DNA from 2 places in the Paenibacillus sp. sgz302148 genome. Region 2 is predicted to be linked to the other one. Evidence: riboswitches for the same ligand, from Rfam matches in the RefSeq annotation. Region 2 holds a riboswitch; the other holds the start of a gene.
The links. A riboswitch is a leader RNA that binds a small molecule or an ion and turns the genes downstream of it on or off. The one in region 2 is predicted to bind cobalamin.
Positions count from the first base shown of each region.

Region 1: it holds a riboswitch for cobalamin, as region 2 does, so the genes downstream of both, metE (5-methyltetrahydropteroyltriglutamate--homocysteine S-methyltransferase) here and AC0LWM_RS26505 (S-layer homology domain-containing protein) in region 2, are expected to answer to the same signal.

Region 1 covers NZ_JBVYOJ010000005.1:138,657-149,149, forward strand. Annotated here, with positions in the region: gene AC0LWM_RS09380 (ABC transporter substrate-binding protein) at 1-1,134, opposite strand, end outside; gene AC0LWM_RS09385 (carbohydrate ABC transporter permease) at 1,166-2,032, opposite strand; gene AC0LWM_RS09390 (carbohydrate ABC transporter permease) at 2,029-2,922, opposite strand; cobalamin riboswitch at 3,294-3,509, shown strand; gene metE (5-methyltetrahydropteroyltriglutamate--homocysteine S-methyltransferase) at 3,719-5,998, shown strand; gene AC0LWM_RS09400 (hypothetical protein) at 6,193-6,402, shown strand; gene AC0LWM_RS09405 (winged helix-turn-helix transcriptional regulator) at 6,717-7,112, opposite strand; gene AC0LWM_RS09410 (MFS transporter) at 7,248-8,483, shown strand; gene AC0LWM_RS09415 (aldo/keto reductase) at 8,533-9,375, shown strand; gene AC0LWM_RS09420 (alpha/beta hydrolase) at 9,613-10,493, shown strand, end outside.
Region 2 covers NZ_JBVYOJ010000021.1:119,959-130,451, forward strand. Annotated here, with positions in the region: gene rluF (23S rRNA pseudouridine(2604) synthase RluF) at 168-860, shown strand; gene hflK (FtsH protease activity modulator HflK) at 927-1,952, shown strand; gene hflC (protease modulator HflC) at 1,949-2,812, shown strand; gene motB (flagellar motor protein MotB) at 2,992-3,807, opposite strand; gene motA (flagellar motor stator protein MotA) at 3,791-4,594, opposite strand; gene AC0LWM_RS26500 (hypothetical protein) at 4,842-5,135, shown strand; cobalamin riboswitch at 5,215-5,406, shown strand; gene AC0LWM_RS26505 (S-layer homology domain-containing protein) at 5,747-8,485, shown strand; gene AC0LWM_RS26510 (DUF4430 domain-containing protein) at 8,778-9,806, shown strand; gene AC0LWM_RS26515 (energy-coupling factor transporter transmembrane component T) at 9,758-10,493, shown strand, end outside.

The DNA.
Region 1 (10,493 bases), on a different contig from region 2:
GAAGAAGCTGTAATATTTCTCGGCGGCCTTCTGGTTGACCGGCGGCGTTCCTCCGCTTAGCTCGATCGACTTCTCCTGCACTTCCGTCGTCAGCAAATATTTGATCCACTGCAGCGCTTCCTTCGGATGCTTCGAATCTTTCAGAACGAACAGCGGGTCGACGTACAGCGTGCTGCGGACTTTCGGGTTTGCGCCTTGCGGTACGGCGGCGATGCCGATTTTGAAATTAAAGTTGTTCGCCCCGGCAAGAATCCAGGAGCCACCGACAGACATCCCGATTTTGCCCGCGACGAACGGATCGCCCGATTGGCCGGAGATGCTCTTGGAAAAAGCCGGCGGCGGGGAAACCTTGGAATCCCACACGAGATCGTTAAGCGTCTTGTAGGCCGCGATTACTTCCGGCGTATTGAAGTACGTTTCGGAAGGAACGCCGCCGTTCGTCCAAGTGTCGTCGGAATACACTTTGGCGCCGAAATAAATCGGCCTCATGTCGCGCTCGGACCAGCCCCAATCAAGCCCGTATTGCGCTTCCGCCAAATTGTCGGAATGAACCGTCAGCTTCTTGGCATCCTCCACCATCTTGTCGAACGTCCAGCTCGTATCTTCATAATCGGTCGGCGGGTATGCGACACCTGCTTTGTCGAACATGTCCTTGTTGAACAACATCAGCGTGACGTAGCTGTTCATCGGAATGCCGTACGTCTTGCCGTCCACCTTATAGATGTCCATCACGTTGTCCGGAATATTGTAATCCGACGCTTTGAAGCCGTCCGCATTCATGATTTCGGTCAAATCGCTCAGCATGCCTTTGTTGTAGTATTCCATAAATCCGCCATAGCCCCAGTGGCTCGTTACGTCAGGCGATTTGTTGCCGGCGATCAGCGTTTGCAGCTTGGAGTCGAACTGCTCGTAAGGGACTTTTTCCACTTTGACTTTAATGTTCGGATGCGCTTTTTCAAAATCGGGAATCAGCTTCTCGACGTAAGTTCTGTCCGGCGAATCGATCGTATAGTGCGTGATCGTCACCTTTTCGTCGCTTCCGCTTTCTCCGCTTTTTCCGCAAGCTGACAGCACCAAGGTGAATACGAGTAAAACCGATAACAACATACCGAATAACGTTTTCCCCTGTTTCATGAACAAAAACCCTCCCAAAAAGGTAATGATCTTATTTGATCCCTGTCAGAACAATGCCTTCGACAAAACGCTTCTGGGCCACCGCGAACAGCGCGACGATCGGCAGCACCGCCAGACAAGAAGCCGCCATCAGCCAATTCCAAGGCGTAATCCGGAACTTGGAGGACGTAAGCGTTGCCATGCCGACCGGCAGCGTAAACATGTCGTCCGAGCTTAAATACAGCACCGGCGTAAGCAGGTCGTTCCAGCTGTAGATGAAGGCGAAGATCGCCACCGTCGCAAGCGCCGCGCCGGACAACGGCAGCGCGATGTTCCAGTACATCCGGAATTCGTTGCAGCCGTCGATTCGGCCTGCGTCGAACAGTTCGTCGGGCAGTGTCGCGAAAAATTGCTTCAGCAAAAAAATGTTGTACGCCGAGCCGAAAAAGGCCGGCACGACAATCGGCAAATACGAATCCATCCAGCCGATCTCGGAGAAGATGATAAACTGCGGAATCATGATCGCCGGATAAGGAAGCATCATCGTGCTCAGCATGAGCAGGAAGAGGAAGTCTTTCCCTTTGGCCCGGTAACGCGCGAACCCGAACGCCGCAATGGAGGAAGACAGCACCGTGCCGAGGACGGACAATACGGCGATGATCAAACTGTTCTTATACAGCGTTCCGAACGAAATCGCATCGAAAATTTCGGCGAAGTTATGCCATTGCCAAGATTCAGGAAGGAGCGTAGGCGGAAATTGCAGCATCTCCCTCTGCGATTTCAGAGCCGTCGTGACCATAAAAAATACGGGCAGCAGCATCAGAACGGTTAAGACGACTAGCGAGACGGTGCTGACAATCCCCATGGCGTCGGGCTTCGCCCTTCGCTTCGGGACGGCTTGAACTGCGGCTGAACTCATCCCGTACGCCCTCCTTCGTAGTGCACGTAGCGATTCGACAATTTCATGATGAAATAAGTGATCAGCATGACGACGACAAGCAAAATCCAGGCCATCGCCGACGAATAACCCATCCGGTAGTCGCGGAACGCGCTGACATATAGGTTGTATACGTAAAACCAAGTCGAATAGTTCGGCCCGCCTTGCGTCATGACATAGGCCTGGGTGAACACTTGAAACGAATCGATGACGCCCATGATGAGCTGAAACAGCAGCACCGGCGAGATCATCGGGATCGTGACGTTTAAGAAGGTCTTCCATCTTCCCGCGCCGTCCAGTTTTGCCGCTTCTACCAAACTTGCCGGCACGCCCTGCAGACCCGCCAGGAAAATGATCATGCCGCCGCCAACCGTCCATAACGACATCATGATCAAGGCCCAGATGGCGTAATTTTCATCAAGCAGCCATAACGGCCCTTTGCCGCCGAACAGCGAGATGATGTAATTAAACAAGCCGATCTGCGGATTGAACACCCAGAACCATAAGAGCGACATCGCCACGCCCGACACCATGCTCGGAAAATACATCGCCGTCCGGAAAAATCCGCGCAGCGGCACCTTCTGATTGAGCAGCAAAGCGAACAGGAGCGACAGGATCAATTGGACAGGCACGCCGATCAGCGTATACTTGAGCGTCGCGGAAACGGATTTCCAGAACAATTCGTCGCGGAACAGCTCGGTGTAATTGTCCAACCCGATAAATTTAGGCGCGTGAATGATATCGTAATCGGTAAAGCTGTAGAACAATGAAGCCATGACCGGGTACAGCGCAAATACGATAAATCCGATCAGCCAAGGCATAATGAAGGCATAAAAGATTAACCCTTCCCGCCGGCCTTTCCGTTTCTTCATTCCACCATTCCCCTCTTCCGGATCACTTAATAACCCAAAACAAAAGTTTAATCGCTTTAACTTTAGTGGACGACCACCTCCTTTTCATAATCATTAAAACGTCATCCACCATCATTCTACACAAACTACACACAAACTACTACCTACACAAACTACACACAAAATTGTGTGCGAATCGCCCTGATGTCCTGATAATTATCATAAAAGTTAAAGGGCTTTAACTTTATATTATTTAAAACGGTTATATTTTTCAACTACAATTTGAACGAACGGCACGATTTTTTTGGCAATCAATTCCGACTATTCTTCCCTCTTAAAAATGTCTTGCATAACTATTCACCCTTGTGTATGATTATCAAATCAAGTTCAATTGCATATTGCGGAATTCAGGTGCCTACCGAAGCGAGCTTTATCGCCCGCTCTTTAGGCTTAAAAGGGAAGCCCGGTGAGAATCCGGCGCGGTCCCGCCACTGTATTGGAGTAGTCGGCAGCATTTATCCATGCCACTGGCCGCTAACGCGGCTGGGAAGGTTGCTGCCCGGCGTCGATCCCATAGCCAGGAGACCTGCCTGAATATCTAACACTGCGAACCTACGGAGTATAGGGAGGTGTGGCGGAAGCGCTCGGAACGTTTTTTGTGGACGACATCTGGGGCATTTTTAGCTATTCCTATTTTTCGTGTTGGAACGAAGGAACAGTTGAAGATGCTCTTTTTTGCGTTTGACGTATGAATTAACTGCGAATTATTGCGAATTTGCGATGCTGAAGACGAACATTCATGGGGAGGAATTTTACGATGGCAACTATTTTGAACAGCAATTCGGGATATCCGAGAATCGGCGAAAACCGGGAATGGAAAAAGCTGCTGGAGGCGTTCTGGGCAGGCAAGGTCGAGGCTCACGCTTTCGAGCAGCAAATGCAGCAGCTGCGCTTGAGCAACTTGCGCGTGCAGCAAAAACACGGGATCGGACTTATCCCGGTCGGCGACTTCAGCTATTACGACCACATCCTCGATCACTCGGCCATGTTCGGCCTTGTGCCGAGCCGTTTCAAGCATAGCGGCGGAGCCGTTCCGCTGAGCGTATATTTCGCGATGGCGCGCGGCAATGCCGAAGCGACCGCCTGCGAAATGACGAAATGGTTCAATACGAACTACCACTACATCGTGCCGGAAATCGCGGACGACGCCGTATTCGCGCTGACGCACAACCGTCCGCTCGAAGCGTACCGCGAAGCGAAGCGCGAGCTTGGCATCGAAGGCAAGCCGGTGATCGTCGGACCGTATACGTTCCTGAAGCTGTCCAAAGGATATTCGCCGGCTTCGTTCACCGCGCTGCTGGATCGCATCGTTCCGGCATACGTTCAACTGTTGACCGAGCTTCAGCAAGAAGGCGTGAAGTGGGTACAAATCGACGAGCCTTCGCTCGTTACGTCCACCGTGACAACATCGGACATCGAGCTGATTAGCGCCGTTTATGCGCGACTGAAACAAGCCGCGCCGCAGCTGCGCATCCTGCTGCAGACGTACTTCGATTCCGTCGAATACTATAGCGAAGTATCGAATTTGCCGGTTGATGCAATCGGTCTGGACTTCGTGCATGGCCTCGAAGGCAACCTGGAAGCGCTGCGCACGCACGGCCTGCCGGCCGGCAAGCTGCTGTTCGCGGGCATCGTCGACGGCCGCAACATTTGGCGCTCCGACTTGTCCGCGAAGCTGAAGCTCGCCCGCGAGCTGACGGCTCTCGTCGGCGTCGACCGCGTCGTCGTGCAGCCGTCCTGCAGCCTGCTGCATTCGCCGGTCAGCGTACGCGGCGAATCGAAGCTGGACCCGGTGCTGCTGGGCGCGCTCGCCTTCGCCGAAGAGAAGCTGGACGAGATCGCGGTGCTCGGCGAGGCGCTGCATGGCGGGGATGCCGTCGTCGCGGCGGCGGTACGGCGCAGCGCTGACGCCGTAGCGAAGCTGGCGGCATCGCCGGCGCGCAGCGGCAGCGGCACCGATGCGGCGGCGGCGGAAGCGGCCAGCGTGCGCAAGACGGCGTTTGCGGAGCGGCAAGCGCTGCAGCAGGCGAAGTGGCGGCTGCCGGCGCTGCCGACGACGACGATCGGCAGCTTCCCGCAAACGGCGGAGGTGCGCCAGGCGCGGCTGAAGTGGCGCAAAGGCGAGCTTGACAAGCACACGTACGAAGCGTTCATCAAGGAGCAAATCCGCAAGTGGATCGACATTCAGGAGGAAATCGGACTGGACGTACTCGTCCACGGCGAATTCGAGCGGACGGACATGGTTGAATTTTTCGGCGAGAAGCTCGGCGGCTTTGCCTTCACCCAGAACGGCTGGGTGCAATCGTACGGCTCCCGCTGCGTGAAACCGCCGGTCATTTACGGCGACGTTTCGTTCCTGGAACCGATGACGGTCGATGAGACAGTATACGCCCAATCGCTCACGAAGAAGCCGGTTAAAGGGATGCTGACCGGTCCGATTACCGTATTGAACTGGTCGTTCGTTCGCGACGACATCTCTCGCAAGGAGGTTGCGTACCAAATCGCCCTTGCGCTGCGTGAAGAGGTCGAAGCGCTGGAGCGTGCAGGCATCGAGATGATTCAGGTCGACGAACCGGCGCTGCGTGAAGGGCTGCCGCTCAAGCGCCGCGATTGGGACGCTTATCTGGACTGGTCGGTGAAGGCATTCCGGATCAGCACTTCCACGGTACAAGACACAACACAAATCCATACGCATATGTGCTATTGCGAATTCCACGACATTATCGACGCCATCAGCGCCTTGGACGCCGACGTGATCTCGATCGAAACTTCGCGCAGCCACGGCGAGCTGATCGAATCGTTCGAGTCGAACACGTACGACAAAGGCATCGGACTCGGCGTGTACGATATTCATAGCCCGCGTGTGCCGCATCAGGACGAGATGTCCTCGATGGTGAAGCGCGCGCTGCGCGTCCTGCCTGCGGAGCGGTTCTGGATCAACCCGGATTGCGGCCTGAAAACCCGCGGCATCGACGAAACGATCGCTTCGCTCAAAGCGATGGTATGCTGTGCGCACGAGATGAGAGCGCAGCTTTAGGAAGCTGCCGTTCACGAGCTGTTTCATAACAGCGAACTGTCGTCGCTTCGCGCCGGCCCGTATGCCCGCTTCTTATTCGGGGCACAATAGACAACGTCTTTCCATTTCGGGAAAGCTGAACATTGGGATGAAAACCGGCATCGGATCCGCTTCGGCGAAACCGGCCGGTCTTTCGGAAGCGGAGTGGCATATCAATGACGACAGCGCAAAAGTATAAAATCGCCGAACTGAACGAACACAAATCGTTAGTTGAAGAAATTCGGCAGCTCGAGGACAAATTTTCGCAGCAGCTCGGCTATGGCGTAACGCTGATCGCTTACGCTCAAACCGAAGCCGAGGAAGCGATCGATGCAAGCGCGCTTCCCGGCCCGGACCTCGGATGCCGGGCCGGCAATAACGATTAGCAGGCAAAGAACGCCGCAGCAACAGCAAGAGTCCATTCGCTGTTCGCTGCGGCGTTCTATTGTACCCAAGACGAGCTTAATGTTTCCTCGCCAAAATCGTAAACGACTTCGGAATTCCCCGGTCATACTGTTCCGATGACTGATTCGGTCCTCGCGCAGCAATTCCACGAACAATCCCGCCGCAGCGACCGCCGTCACCGTCTCCCCTAACTTCCACTTTCTCTGCTTCACTTTAATCGGATCGCCCTACGCTTCCTTCGGCAAAAATTTGCTATACACTAACTCCGCTTCTTCGACCTAAAATTTTTTACCCTTTAACCGTTCTTGCCGGCGGGTTCCGCTTCCTCTACCTTATGATTCAACACATTATCCTCCAAAACGGCGAATTTATCTCCGTATTCTTTGATGATGTGACGCTCTCCCCAAGCGCACAAGGAATCCAAAATCGACTTCAAGCTCCATCCGTATTCGCTCAGCTCGTATTCCACCTTCGGAGGCACTTGATTGTAGCTGATCCGGTTTACGATACCGTCCTGCTCCAGCTCTCTCAGCTGCTGGGTGAGCATTTTTTGCGTGATGTTCGGCATGAGGCGTTTAAAATCGCTGGTTCTTTTTTTTCCGTATGTTAAATGGCAGAGAATAACGCATTTCCACTTCCCGCCGATTACCTCGAGTGTCGCTTCGACTGAAATGTTATATTTCTTCTTCACCGGGATCGCTCTCCCCTCGCTATTAGTCACTTTTAAGTGCCTATATTACTTCAAAGTGCGTACTTTTCAATACGGGTCGAATACTTGATAATAGCATTTACCGGCCGGACATGACAACATTGCAGGGGTGAAATGATGGGAACAACAGAGACACGAAAGAGCAACTTGGCTCTTCTGGCATTGGCGATCAGCGCCTTTGCGATAGGAACTACCGAATTCATTAGTGTCGGGCTGCTTCCTTTGATCGCCCGAGACTTCAACATATCGGTCACGACTTCGGGATTGACCGTTACTTTATATGCACTGGGGGTAACCTTCGGAGCCCCTGTATTGACTTCAATTACATCAAGCGTCTCGCGCAAAACATTGCTGCTATGGATCATGCTGGTATTTATCGCCGGCAATTTGATGGCCATGACGGCAGGCGGCATTGCCATTCTGCTTGTCGCACGCGTAATATCCGCGCTGGCGCACGGCATCTTCATGTCGATCGGCTCCACGATCGCCGCCGATCTCGTGCCGGAGCATCGAAGGGCAAGCGCCATATCGATCATGTTCTCCGGACTTACGATCGCTACGGTAACCGGAGTGCCCTTGGGAACATTCCTTGGGCAACAGTTCGGCTGGCGGATCGCTTTTGCCGCTATCGTCGCCGTCGGCATCGTAGCGTTGATCGCCAACGGGATACTCGTTTCCTCGAATTTGCGTCAAGGAACGAAAACCCCGATTCGCGAGCAAGTGAAGCTGATCACGAACGGACGCTTGCTGCTTGCTTTTTCGATTACGGCCTTGGGATATGGCGGAACGTTTGTCGTCTTTACCTATTTATCCCCGCTGCTGCACGATATAACCGGATTTGGCGACAATACGATTGCCGTTATCCTGCTTCTTTATGGAATTGCCATCGCCATCGGCAATATGATCGGAGGAAAAGCCTCCAACCGCCGGCCGATTACAGCACTGTTCTATATGTTCGCGGTGCAGGCCGTCGTGCTCCTATTGCTGATGTTCACATTGCCATATAAAACTGCAGGCTTAATCACCGTTTTCTTCATGGGCTTGTTCGCGTTTATGAACGTGCCGGGATTGCAGGTGTATGTCGTCATGCTGGCGGAACGTTTCGCCCCGAATGCCAAGGACGTTGCGTCCGCCGTCAACATTGCCGCATTCAACGCAGGCATCGCAATCGGAGCTTATCTGGGCGGAAGGGTAACCGAATCCGTTGGTTTGATTCATACGACCTGGGTTGGCGCTTTGATGGTCGGTGGAGCCGTCTTATTAACAGGCTGGGCAGTCGCTTTGGAACGAAAGTCATCTACGCGTCGGATGAATGAAGCATGCCCGAGAAATGCTAGCTTGCAGAACGGATAAAAGCTTGCAAATAACAGAAAATACTCATCATAACAGGAGGTACATCACAATGATTCAACATGTACAAGATACGGTAACGCTCAACAATGGAGTCAAAATGCCCGGTTTTGGGCTCGGCGTTTTTAAGGTCGAGGAAGGAGACCAATTGGTGCAGGCCGTTCAATTGGCCGTCAAGCACGGTTACCGCAGTATCGATACGGCGGCGATTTACGAAAATGAACGAAGCGTCGGCCAAGGTATTCGCGAAGCTATCGCTCTGCACAATATATCCAGGGAAGATCTGTTCATTACGTCGAAAGTATGGAATGCCGATTTAGGTTACGAATCGACGATAGCCGCCTACGAAACAAGCTTGAAGAAACTGGGATTGGACTATCTTGATTTGTATTTGATCCATTGGCCGGTGAAGGGCAAGTATGAAGAAGCGTGGAGAGCGCTCGAAACGTTATATCGCGAGGGACGGGTCAGAGCGATCGGGGTCAGCAATTTTCAAATCCATCATCTTCAAGACATCATCCGCAGCGGCAGCATCAAACCGATGGTGAACCAGGTTGAATTCCATCCACGCTTAACGCAGCAAGAACTGCGTCAATTTTGCAAGGAACAAGGAATTCAGCTGGAAGCTTGGTCTCCGCTTATGCAAGGCCAGCTGCTGGATCATCCGGTCTTGACGGAAATTGCGGCTAAATACGGAAAATCGGTCGCCCAAATCATTTTACGTTGGGATTTACAGCATGGGGTCGTAACGATTCCGAAGTCCGTTCATGAGAACCGGATCGTTGAAAATGCGTCCATCTTCGATTTTGCGTTAACTCCGGACGATGTCGCCCGGATCGACAGCTTGAACGAAAACCTTCGCGTTGGTCCGGATCCGGACAATTTTGATTTTTAATATTAGAGCGGGCGCCTTCGATGAAGGCGCCTTTTATTTGTATCGGCCAATCAATCGATCGCACAAAAATCATGGATGACGCCGTTTATGCATAAAATAGGTTATTTCATCTTCCAACGGTTTCATTTTGGAAAGATGGATAAAGATGCTTTCATGAGAAATGCTAAAAAAACGATTGATGCGCAACAACCGATCTTCCCATGGATTTTTTCATCTTATGAGTAAGGGGGCTGCAGCATGTCTGTGTCGTTTATCACATTCCTCGCACTGCTTCTGTTGATCGTTATTACGGCCGCCAGCTTTTATTTTTACCACCTTGCGATCGCACGCGACGAAAAAAACTTCCTAAAAGGCAATCCGGATTTGGATATTGACGAAACCGCGATAAACACGTTTGAAAATATGAATACATGGTGGCATCGGCAAAATATATCGGAATGGACCATTACGTCCCATGACGGGTTAAAGCTTCATGCCTATTATTTGCCTGCCAAGCAACCGACGGAACGTACGGCCATTCTGGCGCACGGTTACTCCGGAAGCGGTGACCAGATGGGCATTTTCGCCCAAGTATATGTCGAAGAGCTGGGCTTTAACGTACTTCTGCCGGATGCGCGCGGCCATGGAAAAAGCGAAGGAAACTACATCGGCTTCGGCTGGCCGGAACGTAAAGATATTTTGCGATGGATCGGCAAAATCATCGAGGAGACCGGCGACAGCGCACAAATCGTGCTCCATGGCGTTTCTATGGGAGGGGCCACGGTACTCATGACCAGCGGCGAGCAATTGCCGCCGAACGTCAAAGCGATCGTTGAAGATTGCGGTTACACCTCCGTTAAAGATGAGTTGACTTACCAATTGAAGCGAATGTACCGCCTCCCTTCGTTTCCTTTTATTCAGACGACCAGTCTCGTAACCAAGCTGCGTGCGGGGTATTTTTTCGGTGAAGCTTCGGCGCTCGAACAGGTCAAAAAATCAAAAATACCGATTTTGTTTATTCATGGCAGTGAAGATTCGTTTGTCCCTACGGATATGGTATATAAGCTTTTCGAAACGTGCCCGACACCGAAAAAATTGTTCGTTGTACCCGGGGCAGGGCACGGATTGGCCATTCAAAC
Region 2 (10,493 bases):
TGGTTAACCACAGATACGTGACGCTAATCGCACGCTAGGAACTGCGCGTGGTGTGAAAGGAGTTCCGTGCGGCTGAATAGCGACTTCCTTGGTGTAGGTAGGAAACCCGCATCAAAAAGGGTATAATGTTCTCAGATTTCAAGACAGGTGACAGGGTGGGAACACAATTGCGCATCAACAAATTCATTAGCGAAACGGGATTTTGCTCCCGGCGGGAAGCGGACAAGCTTGTGGAAGCGGGCCGCGTGACGATTAACGGCGTCAAGGCGGAGCTGGGCAGCCAGGCGGAGGACGGCGACGACGTACGCATCGACGGCAAGCCGATTGCCGAGAAGAGCAAGCACGTCTACATCGCGCTCAACAAGCCTGTGGGCATCACATGCACGACGGAGACGCACGTGGAAGGGAATATCGTTGATTTTATCGGACACGAGGAGCGAATTTTCCCGATCGGACGGCTCGACAAGGATTCCGACGGGCTCATTCTGCTGACAAACGACGGGGACATCGTCAACAAAATATTGCGTGCCGAGGAACGGCACGAGAAGGAATATGTCGTCACCGTCGACAAACCGGTCACGCCGATGTTTCTGCGCGGCATGGCGAGCGGGGTCAAGGTGCTGGGCAGCATGACGCTGCCGTGCAGGACCGAGCAGGTGGCTGACCGGGTGTTCCGCATCATCCTGACCGAGGGGCGCAACCGGCAAATTCGCCGCATGTGCTCGGCCTTCGGTTATCAAGTCCGGCGGCTGACCCGCGAGCGGATCATGAACATCCATCTCGGGAAGTTGAAAATCGGGCAGTGGCGCGAGCTGACGAGCGAAGAGTTCGAAGGATTGATGTCGCGGATCAAAAAGTGAAACGATTCCGAATATTTTCCGTAATATCCATTGGGAACATTATACGTTACGGGGAGGGGCATCGAAATGAACGTAGTGGAAGAAACAAGGCCGCCGGGTCCGCCGCAGCAGTTCAAGATGACGCCGAAAGGCATCAAGACGATTGTGCTGCTGGCAGTCGCCGCGATCGTGGTGATGGCCGGGTTTTCCATGTTTTACACCGTGCAGGAGCAAGAACGCGCCGCGATCATGACATTCGGCAAATATACGGGGGAAGAAACGGCGGGCCTTCACTTCAAATGGCCTTATCCGATTCAGAAGGTCATTAAAGTGCCGGCGCAGCTGACGCAGCGTATCCATATCGGCTACCGCGAGCAGAACGGCCAGGAGGTTCCGGTCGACGAAGAAGCGCTGATGATTACCGGCGACGAGAACATCGTTTCGGCGGATGCCGTCGTACAGTGGCGGATCAGCAACATTCGCGATTATTTGTACAATATCGACGACCCGGAGACGTTCCTGCGCAACTCCGCGGCAGCATCGATCCGTTCGGTGATCGGCGCCTCCAAGCTGGATTATGCGATTACGGACGGGAAAACGGACATTCAGAGCAAGGTGCGCGAAAAGCTGCTGGAGCTGCAGACGAAATATGAAACGGGCATCCAGATCGTCGACATCAAATTCCAAGACATCGAGCCGCCGGGCGGACAGGTGCAGGATGCGTTCAAGGAAGTGACGAACGCGCGCGAGGAGAAGAACACGAAGATCAACAACGCGATGAAATACGAAAACGACCGCATCCCGAAAGCGCGCGGCGAAGCGCAAGCTTTGCTGGAGAACGCACAGGGACAGAAGCAATCCCGGGTATTGAACGCGCAAGGGGACGTCGCCAAGTTTAACGCCATTTATACGGAATACATGAAAAACCCGGCGGTCACCCAAGAACGGCTCATTATCGAGACGCTCGAGAAAGTGCTGCCGAACGCGAAAATATTCATTTCCGACTCGTCCGGCGATACGGTCAAATATTTGCCGATCAATGAGCTGCTTCGTCCCGGCGCAGGACAGGGCGCAGGCACGGGTACACCTGGAACTGGAGGCGGTGCGAAATGAAGAAATGGGTTCTGAGCATCCTCGGTCTCGTGGCTGCCGCAATTATATTTTTCTCGTCCGCCTTTGTCGTGAACGAAGGGGAATACAAGGTTGTGCTGAAGTTCGGCGAAGCGGTGCGCGTCATCGAAGAACCGGGTCTCAGCTTCAAAATTCCGTTTATCGAAAACGTTACTTCGCTACCGAAGTACCAAATGGTCTATGACAGCAACCCAACGTCGATCCTGACGAAGGATAAGAAACCGATTATCGTCGACAACTACACCGTCTGGCGGATCAAAAACTCGCAGCAGTTTTTGCGGACCGCCCAATCGGTCAGCTCCGGCCAGAAGCGGATCGACGAGGCGGTGTACAACACCGTGCGCCGCAAACTGTCCGAAATCGACTACAGCAGCATCATCAGCGAGAATACGCAGCGCGGCAACCTGACCGACGAGATTACGAAGGACGTGCGCGACGCGCTGGAAAAAGACAACTACGGCATCGAAATCATCGACGTGCGCATCAAGCGGACCGACCTGCCGGAAGGCAACAAGCAAAGCGTGTACAATCGGATGATTTCCGACCGGCAATCGATCGCGGCCCGATATCTGTCCGAGGGTGATGAGGAGTCGCGCAAAATTACGTCCAAAGCCGACCGGACGGCGGTCGAACTGATCGCCCAGGCCGAATCTGACGCGAAGAAAATCGTCGCCGAGGGCGAGCAGGAAGCAGCCCGGATTTACAACGAAGCTTACGGCAAAAATCCGGAGTTCTACAAGCTGTACCGGACGCTGGACAGCTACGTGACGACGTTTAAGGGAGAGCCGGTCATCATGCTGCCGATCGACTCGCCGTATACGCGGATTTTGCTAGGCAAATAAAAACGAATATCAACGGTCAAAGGAGAAGGGGATAGGCAGCCCTTCTCCTTTGTTGCGTTTCCTTGTGAATAACTTAGGCAATTATCGAGGCCAGTTCGGCCGAAGCGGATAGGTGTTCATTCAGGCCTACCGGCAGCATGCCGGAACAACAAAAAAGCCCGGGGCATGCCCCAGGCTTTCTATTGTCCGCTTGCCGACATCGTCGACTCGGTAGAAGGGTCCTTAAATTTCCGGATGATGGACACCTCGACGCGGCGGTTTTTGGCGCGGCCGATATCCGTTTCGTTCGAATCGACAGGGTGGTATTCCCCATAGCCGATGTTGCTGAACATTTTTGGATCGAGGCTCGGATTCGACAGCAATATTTTCATAAAGTTGAGCGCCCGCTTGGAGCTCAAATCCCAGTTCGACTCGAATTCCTTCGTACGGATCGGCTGGTTGTCGGTATGTCCCGCAACAACGACCTCGTAATCCGGAAACGGCTGCAGCATGTTGGATATCGTTACCGCAAGCGTACGCGAGTCCGGCTTCACGCTCGCGCTGCCGGAAGCGAATAATGCCGTATCGCTGATCGTAATCTTCAATTCGGATTGGTTAAGCTTCGTTTCAAGCTGGGTCGTCAGACCGTTGTCCTTGATATATTGGTCGAGCTTCTTCTTGAGCTTCTCGAAATCTTCTTGCTCCTTGCGGATTTTCTCCGCCAACGCTTCGTTCGCTTTGTTCCGCTTCGTCTTGCCGTCGTCGTTGTCCTTGCGCTTGCGCTCCAGCTCGTTGCTATTGCTGATGATCGACGTATTCTCCAGGACGCCGGTTCCCGAATTCAGCGCGAGGCTGAAGGCGCGGCTCAGGTCCTGAAACTTTTTGGAGTCGACCGAGCTGGACGCGAACAAGACGATGAACAACGCCAGGAGAAGCGTAAGCAAGTCGGCATATGGAATCAGCCAGGTTTCGTCGGCGTGTTCTTCGTGAGGTTCGTGTCTACTCTTTTTGCTCACCGTTCGTTCCCTCCTTCTCGCCCATCTTTGCACGTTCTGTCGGAGTAAGGAATACGGATAATTTTTGGTTGATGGCAATCGTCGATACGCCGGATTGAATGGATAGCAAGCCTTCGACCATCATGAGGCGGATTTCCACTTCGCGTTTGGACAGACGCTTCATCTTGTTTGCGAGCGGATGCCACAGCACGTAACCGGTGAAAATACCGAGCAGCGTTGCGACGAAAGCGGCAGCGATCGCTTGCGACAGTTTGGCCATATCGCTCATGTCCGATAATGCCGCGATCAGACCGATAACCGCGCCGAGTACCCCGAGCGTCGGAGCGTACATGCCGGCCTGGGAGAAGATCAGCGCGCCGGAGCGGTGGCGTTCTTCCGTAGCCGCGATATCTTCCATGAGCACGTCGCGGACAAGGTCCTGGTCGTTGCCGTCAATAATCATCCGCATGCCGTTGCGCAGGAACGGGTCTTGAATTTCGTCAAGCTTGCTCTCCAGCGCCAGCAGACCTTCGCGGCGCGTCGTTGTCGCCCATTCCATGAACAGGCGGATAATTTCCTGCTTCGGCAGCAGCTTCTGCTGCGTAAAAGCGATTTTGATCAGCTTCGGAAACTTTTTGATTTCCGACATCGGAAATCCGATAAACAAGGAGGCGGCGGTGCCGACAAGAATGATGACATAAGCGGCGGGGTTGTTAACCAAATTGATGATAGGCGCGTGCTTCAAGAACATCCCGAGCACGACCGCGATTAATCCTAACCCGACCCCGATAACAGTTGACTTTTCCATAATACACCCCGTCCACGAATTGAAATGAAAGCTTTCTATGTATAGTATTTCGACAAAACGATACAAAAAGTTTAAGAATTCTACACTCCATCACTAATACTATCGGATATTAGGCACCCGAAGTTGATAGTTCGCCCTTGGTAATTTCGGGATGCGGTATGGTACAATGATGTTCACGAGCAAAAGCCGAAAAAGCTGGAAAATTCGGTATCTTGCAGATTTGGAATCCAAAAGGGGCGGCGAATCGATGGGCGTAAAATTCGGAAGGGAATATAACGATATATTGCGGGAGCTGACGGAAGCAGTGGAGGGCATCGCGGACAGCTACCGTTTTTTCGAGATGGAGCCGGAGGAATGGGAAGCGCTGGGCGAAGCCGAGAAGAAGGAAGTCATGGAGGCGCTGGCCGACGATTTGTTCTACTCGCTCGGAGCCGATCCGAATGCAGAGGTCGGGTCGGGGAAGGTATGTTACGATGCCAAGCATCATATCATTAAAGTGGATGCCGGCGACAAGCTGGTTCGGATCGTCCATCTAGTATAAAAGGTAAAAAGGTAGCGGTTACGGCATGGGGATCAGTGGACACGTTTTCGAATCGCTGCTACAATAACAAGATGAATTGAACATGTTCAGGGGAATAGGTGCTGGCTGAGAAGCTAGCTTAAAAGGGAAGTCCGGTTTAAGCCGGCGCGGTCCCGCCACTGTAATTGGGGAGTGTTAGGCCATGAAGCCACTGGCGCTTGAAGCGCGCCGGGAAGGCGGCATAACGCGGCGATCCAAGAGCCAGGAGAACTGCCTATTCTGTCGGCACCGGTAAACCTACGGAGGATAGGTGGTGTTCAGCGGCTTCCGCATAAGCGGAGGCGCAGTCGATGAGGCGTGGTTGTCAAGCAAACGGTGTCGGTGACGATACCGCTTTTGGGGATTTGCTTGCTTCGTGCGAATAAGATCGATGGCGCTCGCATGGCCGTATGCGCGCAAACCCAACATCTCCGTAGACGGGATGGCGGTTGCCCATTATTCCGATTGACCGGCAACGGAAGATTGGAAGGGGCGACGGCCGTTCGTCAGGGGATGTTTTTTTGTTGGCACCGGACGGACGCTTGCATGTCAAAGCATGAAAATGATATGGAACAAGGGAGAGGGTACGGGCAATGAGAAGAACGAAGTGGTTAAAATGGGGCTGGGTGCGTCTTGCGCTAAGCCTGATGATCGTTGTACAGCTGGCGGCGGGTTCGATTGGCATCGCTTCCGCTGCAGAGGGCGGTACCGGCGATAAGGCGGACGTTGTTGATGCTGCGGCCAAACGGGATTTGTCGGCGGAAATCGCGGCAGCGGCCAAGCTTGTTGAAGGCGCCAAGGAGCAATCCGACTGGGGTGCGTTTGCGCTTGCTCGCGCGGGTGTTGCGGTGCCGGACAGCTATTTGGCGGCTACCGAGGCGGCGGTTCAAGCGAGTCATGGCAATGCCGCTAAAGTAACGGATCTGGCGCGCATCGCGATTGCGGTGAAAGCGGTTGGCGGCAATCCTGAGGCGCTGACGGATGCAAAAATCGATCTGATCGCGGAAATCGCCGCTCACTCCAAGCTGGAGGTCCAAGGCACGAACGGCCCGATCTTCGCGCTGCTCGCCCTGGACAGCGGCAGCTATGCCGGCTACGACAAGGCGAAGGCGAAGCTGGTGAAGTGGATCTTGGAGCATCGCATCGCTAAGGAAGGCTGGTCGCTGCTGCTGACGGGCGGAGCCAGCGATGTCGACGTGACGGCAATGGCGCTGACGGCGCTTGCACCTCACAAAGATCAGCCGGAAGTGAAAACGGCTATCGACGAAGCGCTTGCATGGCTCTCCGGCAAACAGCAATCGGACGGCGGGTTCGGCAGCGGCAGCGAAGGCGCATCGCAGGTCGTGATCGCGCTGGCGACGCTCGGCATTGATCCGGCGTCGGACAAAGCGTTCGTGAAAGCAAGCGGCAGCGTGCTTGCGAACGTGCTGTCGTTCCGCCAGGCGGACGGCGGATTCGCGCACGTCGCGGACGGCGGCACGAACGGCATGTCCACGCTTCAGGCGCTGCAAGCGATGACGGCATACGACCGTTATGCACAAGGCAAGCCGGCGTTGTTCCAGAAGCTGCAAAGCAAAGTTGCGGCAACGGTTGAAATCGAAGGATTAAGCGCCACGGTTGCGCAAGGCCAAGCTCAAGGCATCGTTGCTTTGGATGCGGTAGAGCAGGTATTAAAAGCAAGCAAGGTCGACTATGTCGTGGACACGCACCCGCAATTCGGCAAGCTGCTGAAAGGCATCGGCGGCGTCGACAACGGCAAGTTCGGCGGGTACGACGGCTGGATGTTCGCCGTGAAGCGCGAAGGAGCTTGGATCTCGCCGGATCGCGGCATCGCCGATTACGAAATTCGGCAAGGCGATATCGTTAAAGTATATTATAGCGGAGACAATACGAAGCTGATCAACAGCATCGAAGTGAAGCCGGTTGCGCCGCGCGCGGGGCAGGCGTTCACCGTGAAGGTGCAGCAAGAATCGTTCGACTGGACGGCGAACAAGCTTGTCGTATCGCCGGCTGTCGGCGCGCAGGTGAAGGTAGGGCCTTTCCACGCGGTGACGGATGCGACAGGTACGGCGAAGTTCGACCGTGCGCCGATCGCCGGAGAATACGCAGTTGAGGTGTCCGGCTATCAAGACGGCAAAGCGCCTTCGGTCGTTCGCGACCACACGCAGTTGAAGGTGCGCGATGCAGTAAGCGCGGTAACCGTTCGCGTGGAGGGCGACCAAGCGCCGGTAACGGCAGGATCGGCCAAAGCGGCAAACGCGCTGGATGCGCTGGAGCAAGTGCTGAAGGGCGCTAACGTGAAGTACCATGTGAAAGATACGCAATACGGCAAGATTGTCGATTCCGTGGGCGGCATCGACAACGGCAAATTCGGCGGCTATGACGGCTGGCAGGTTATCGTGAAGCGCGACGGCGCCTGGGATGTGCCGATGGTCAGCGTAGCCGACTACGACTTGCAAGACGGAGATCAACTCGTTTACTTCTACTCGAATATGAGCATCGTGGACGCAGTGGCCGTATCGCCTGAGCAACCAAAGCCGGGCCAATCGTTTACGGTCAAAGTCACGAAGAAAGCATACGAATGGGAGAAAAACGGATTCGGTGACGCTGTCGCCGCGGAAGGCGCAGTCGTCGAAATCGGCGGCAAACGGGCGACGGTCGATAGTAACGGCGTAGCGAAGTTTGAAGGTGGCGTGGCGGAAGGCGCATATACGATTGCCGTAACCGGCTATCAGGACAAAGCGGCTCCGGCCTTTATCCGCGCGGCGCAAGAGCTTAAAGTTGCAGGCGAGTATGCCGATGCGGCGGACATATCCGCTTGGGCGGCCGACGCGGTAACGAAAGCACGCGAGCTGGGCATTCTTCGCGGCGTGCAGGATGGCGACGACACGTTCGCACCGCAAACGAGCTTAACGCGTGCGGAATTTGCCGCAACGCTGGCCCGGTTATTCGGGCTGACGCCGGCAGACACGGCGGCATCGTTCACGGATGTGGACGGCAAAGCATGGTATGCGGGTTATGTGGAAGCGGCGAAGACGGCGGGCATCGTAAAAGGCGTGTCGGCCACGTCGTTTGCGCCGGAAGCGTCGATTACGCGCGAGCAAATGGCGATCATGCTGGCGAATGCGCTGAAGCTGGATGTGGCGGTTGATGCAGCGGCGATCAAGGACGCGGGCAAAGCGTCGGAGCAAGGACAAGGAGCGATCGCAGCCGTATACGGCGCAGGGCTGATGACGGGCAATAACGGTTACTTCGATCCGAAAGGCCTCGTTACGCGGGAAGTGGCGGCGGTAGTCGCTATCCGAGCTTATGCGCTGCTTCAAGCGGCATAATCGAATCAGTAATCCGGGCAATAGTTGAGCCGGCATGGAGTGCAAATAGGGGAGTCTCTGCAATCGCAGGGACTCTTCTTCCATTGATCTAAGGCAAGGCTGACTAGCCGTGATTCGTGTCGGTGGTTTGCTTGGGCCGTTCGCTGTCGCGGGGAGCCCTGCGTGATTTTAATGAAATGTGCAGTATGAAGCCGCGTACAATCCATTATGGCATTTTTCGTACCTTGATTCGCAGGCGGATGGTACAATAGTGCTGAATAAAGTGTGCGAGCGAATGATTGGAGAGAAGGTTATGACAGGTCGAATGGGCAGGCTGCTGCTTGGCTTGCAGCTTCTGGCGGCGGTAGCTTTGGCCGCGGGTTGCGGTCAGGCGACAGGAGACGGCATCGAGGCGGGCGGCGAGCGTCAAGAAGCAGGAGCTTCAGGACATACTGCGGGCGATGAAGCGTCCGGTTCAGACGGGGTACATGGCGATGTTGGCGCGGAGTCGGGCAATAACGGTGCAGGAGGCGCTGCCTCGGTTGGCTCTGGGGTACAGGGATCAGGTTCGGCCGGAGATGCAAGCGGTTCGTCCGGTGACGGCGGAAGCGGCGCTGCGGACGGAGGTGGCCCGGCAGGAGGAAGTGAAGGCAGCGGCCAGGGCGGCGGCGCGGGATCGGGTACGGTGAACGGAACCGGCGGCGATAACGCGGCAGCAGGCGAGAGCAGCGGCGATACGGCAGCTTCGGGCAACGGCGGGAAGACGACCGGCTCGAACGGCGGTAGTACGGGCAAAGGCTCCGGGGCACAAAGCGGTCAAGGCGGGGTGTCCGGCAGTGCAGGTTCGAACGGTGCAGCGAAGGGGAACGAAAGCGGGAAGCCTACCGGCGGCGGGAAGCCGGCTGGCGGCGAAGGAGCCGGCAGTGGCTCGAATAAAGGTGGGTCAGGCGCAACGGGCGGAGCTTCCGGCGGAACATCGGGTGCGGAGAACGAGAAGAAACAGTCGGTTTCGGTCAGTATCGTCGGAAATGCCGATGCCGGCACAATTTTGGCTGAGACGGAGGTTGCTCTGGAGAAAGACGACACCGCTTTTGACGTGCTGAAAAGAGTGGTGCGGGCGAACAAAATCCAGATGGAATATCGGGGCAGCGGCGTATTTTTGTACGTTGAAGGGATCGACAACGTTTATGAATTCGACGATGGCCCGACCAGCGGCTGGAAATATCGCGTGAACGGGGATTATCCGTCGGATAGCGCGGGGACGTTCAAGCTAGCGCCGGGCGACCGGCTGGAATGGATTTACGTGTCGGAGGACACGGGGACAAAGGAGAGCAAAGACTGATGGCGGGAACCGGCTTCCGGGCGCTGCATCCGTTCGTATGCTTCGTATATTACGCCGGGATGGCGGTGCTCGGCATGCTGCTGTTTCACCCGGTATTTTTGCTGGTGGGCTGGGGCATTGCGGCGCTGGTCAACTTCATGCAGGACCGCGGCAAGGAGCTGCGCAAATGGTTGCGGTATTACGTAATATTCGGGCTGTTTATCGTTGCGGTAAACGCGCTCGTCACGCATCGCGGCAGGCATATGCTGTTTTATTTGTTCGACCAGCCGGTGACGCTGGAGGCGATCGTCTACGGAGCGACGATGGCGTTGTCGCTGATGCTCGTGCTGACGGTTTTCGTTTCCTACAATTTGGTCGTGACGCAGCAGAAGTTCATGTACATGTTCTCGCGTTTTTTCCCGAAAGGGGCGCTGCTGGTGGCGATGGCCGCCGGGTTCGTGCCGAAGCTGCGCCGCAGGCTGCAGCAGCTGAGTCTTGTACAGCGGACGCGGGGGATCACCGTCCATTCCGGGAAGCTTGGCAAACGGGTTAAGGACGGCATGAAGCTGATGCAAATGCTGCTTACTTGGTCGCTAGAGGACGCGGTGCAAACGGCCGATTCGATGAACGCGCGCGGATATGGCACGGGGGAGCGAAGCGCTTATTATTTGTACGCCATGCGGCGGCGGGATTGGCTCGTGTTGGCGC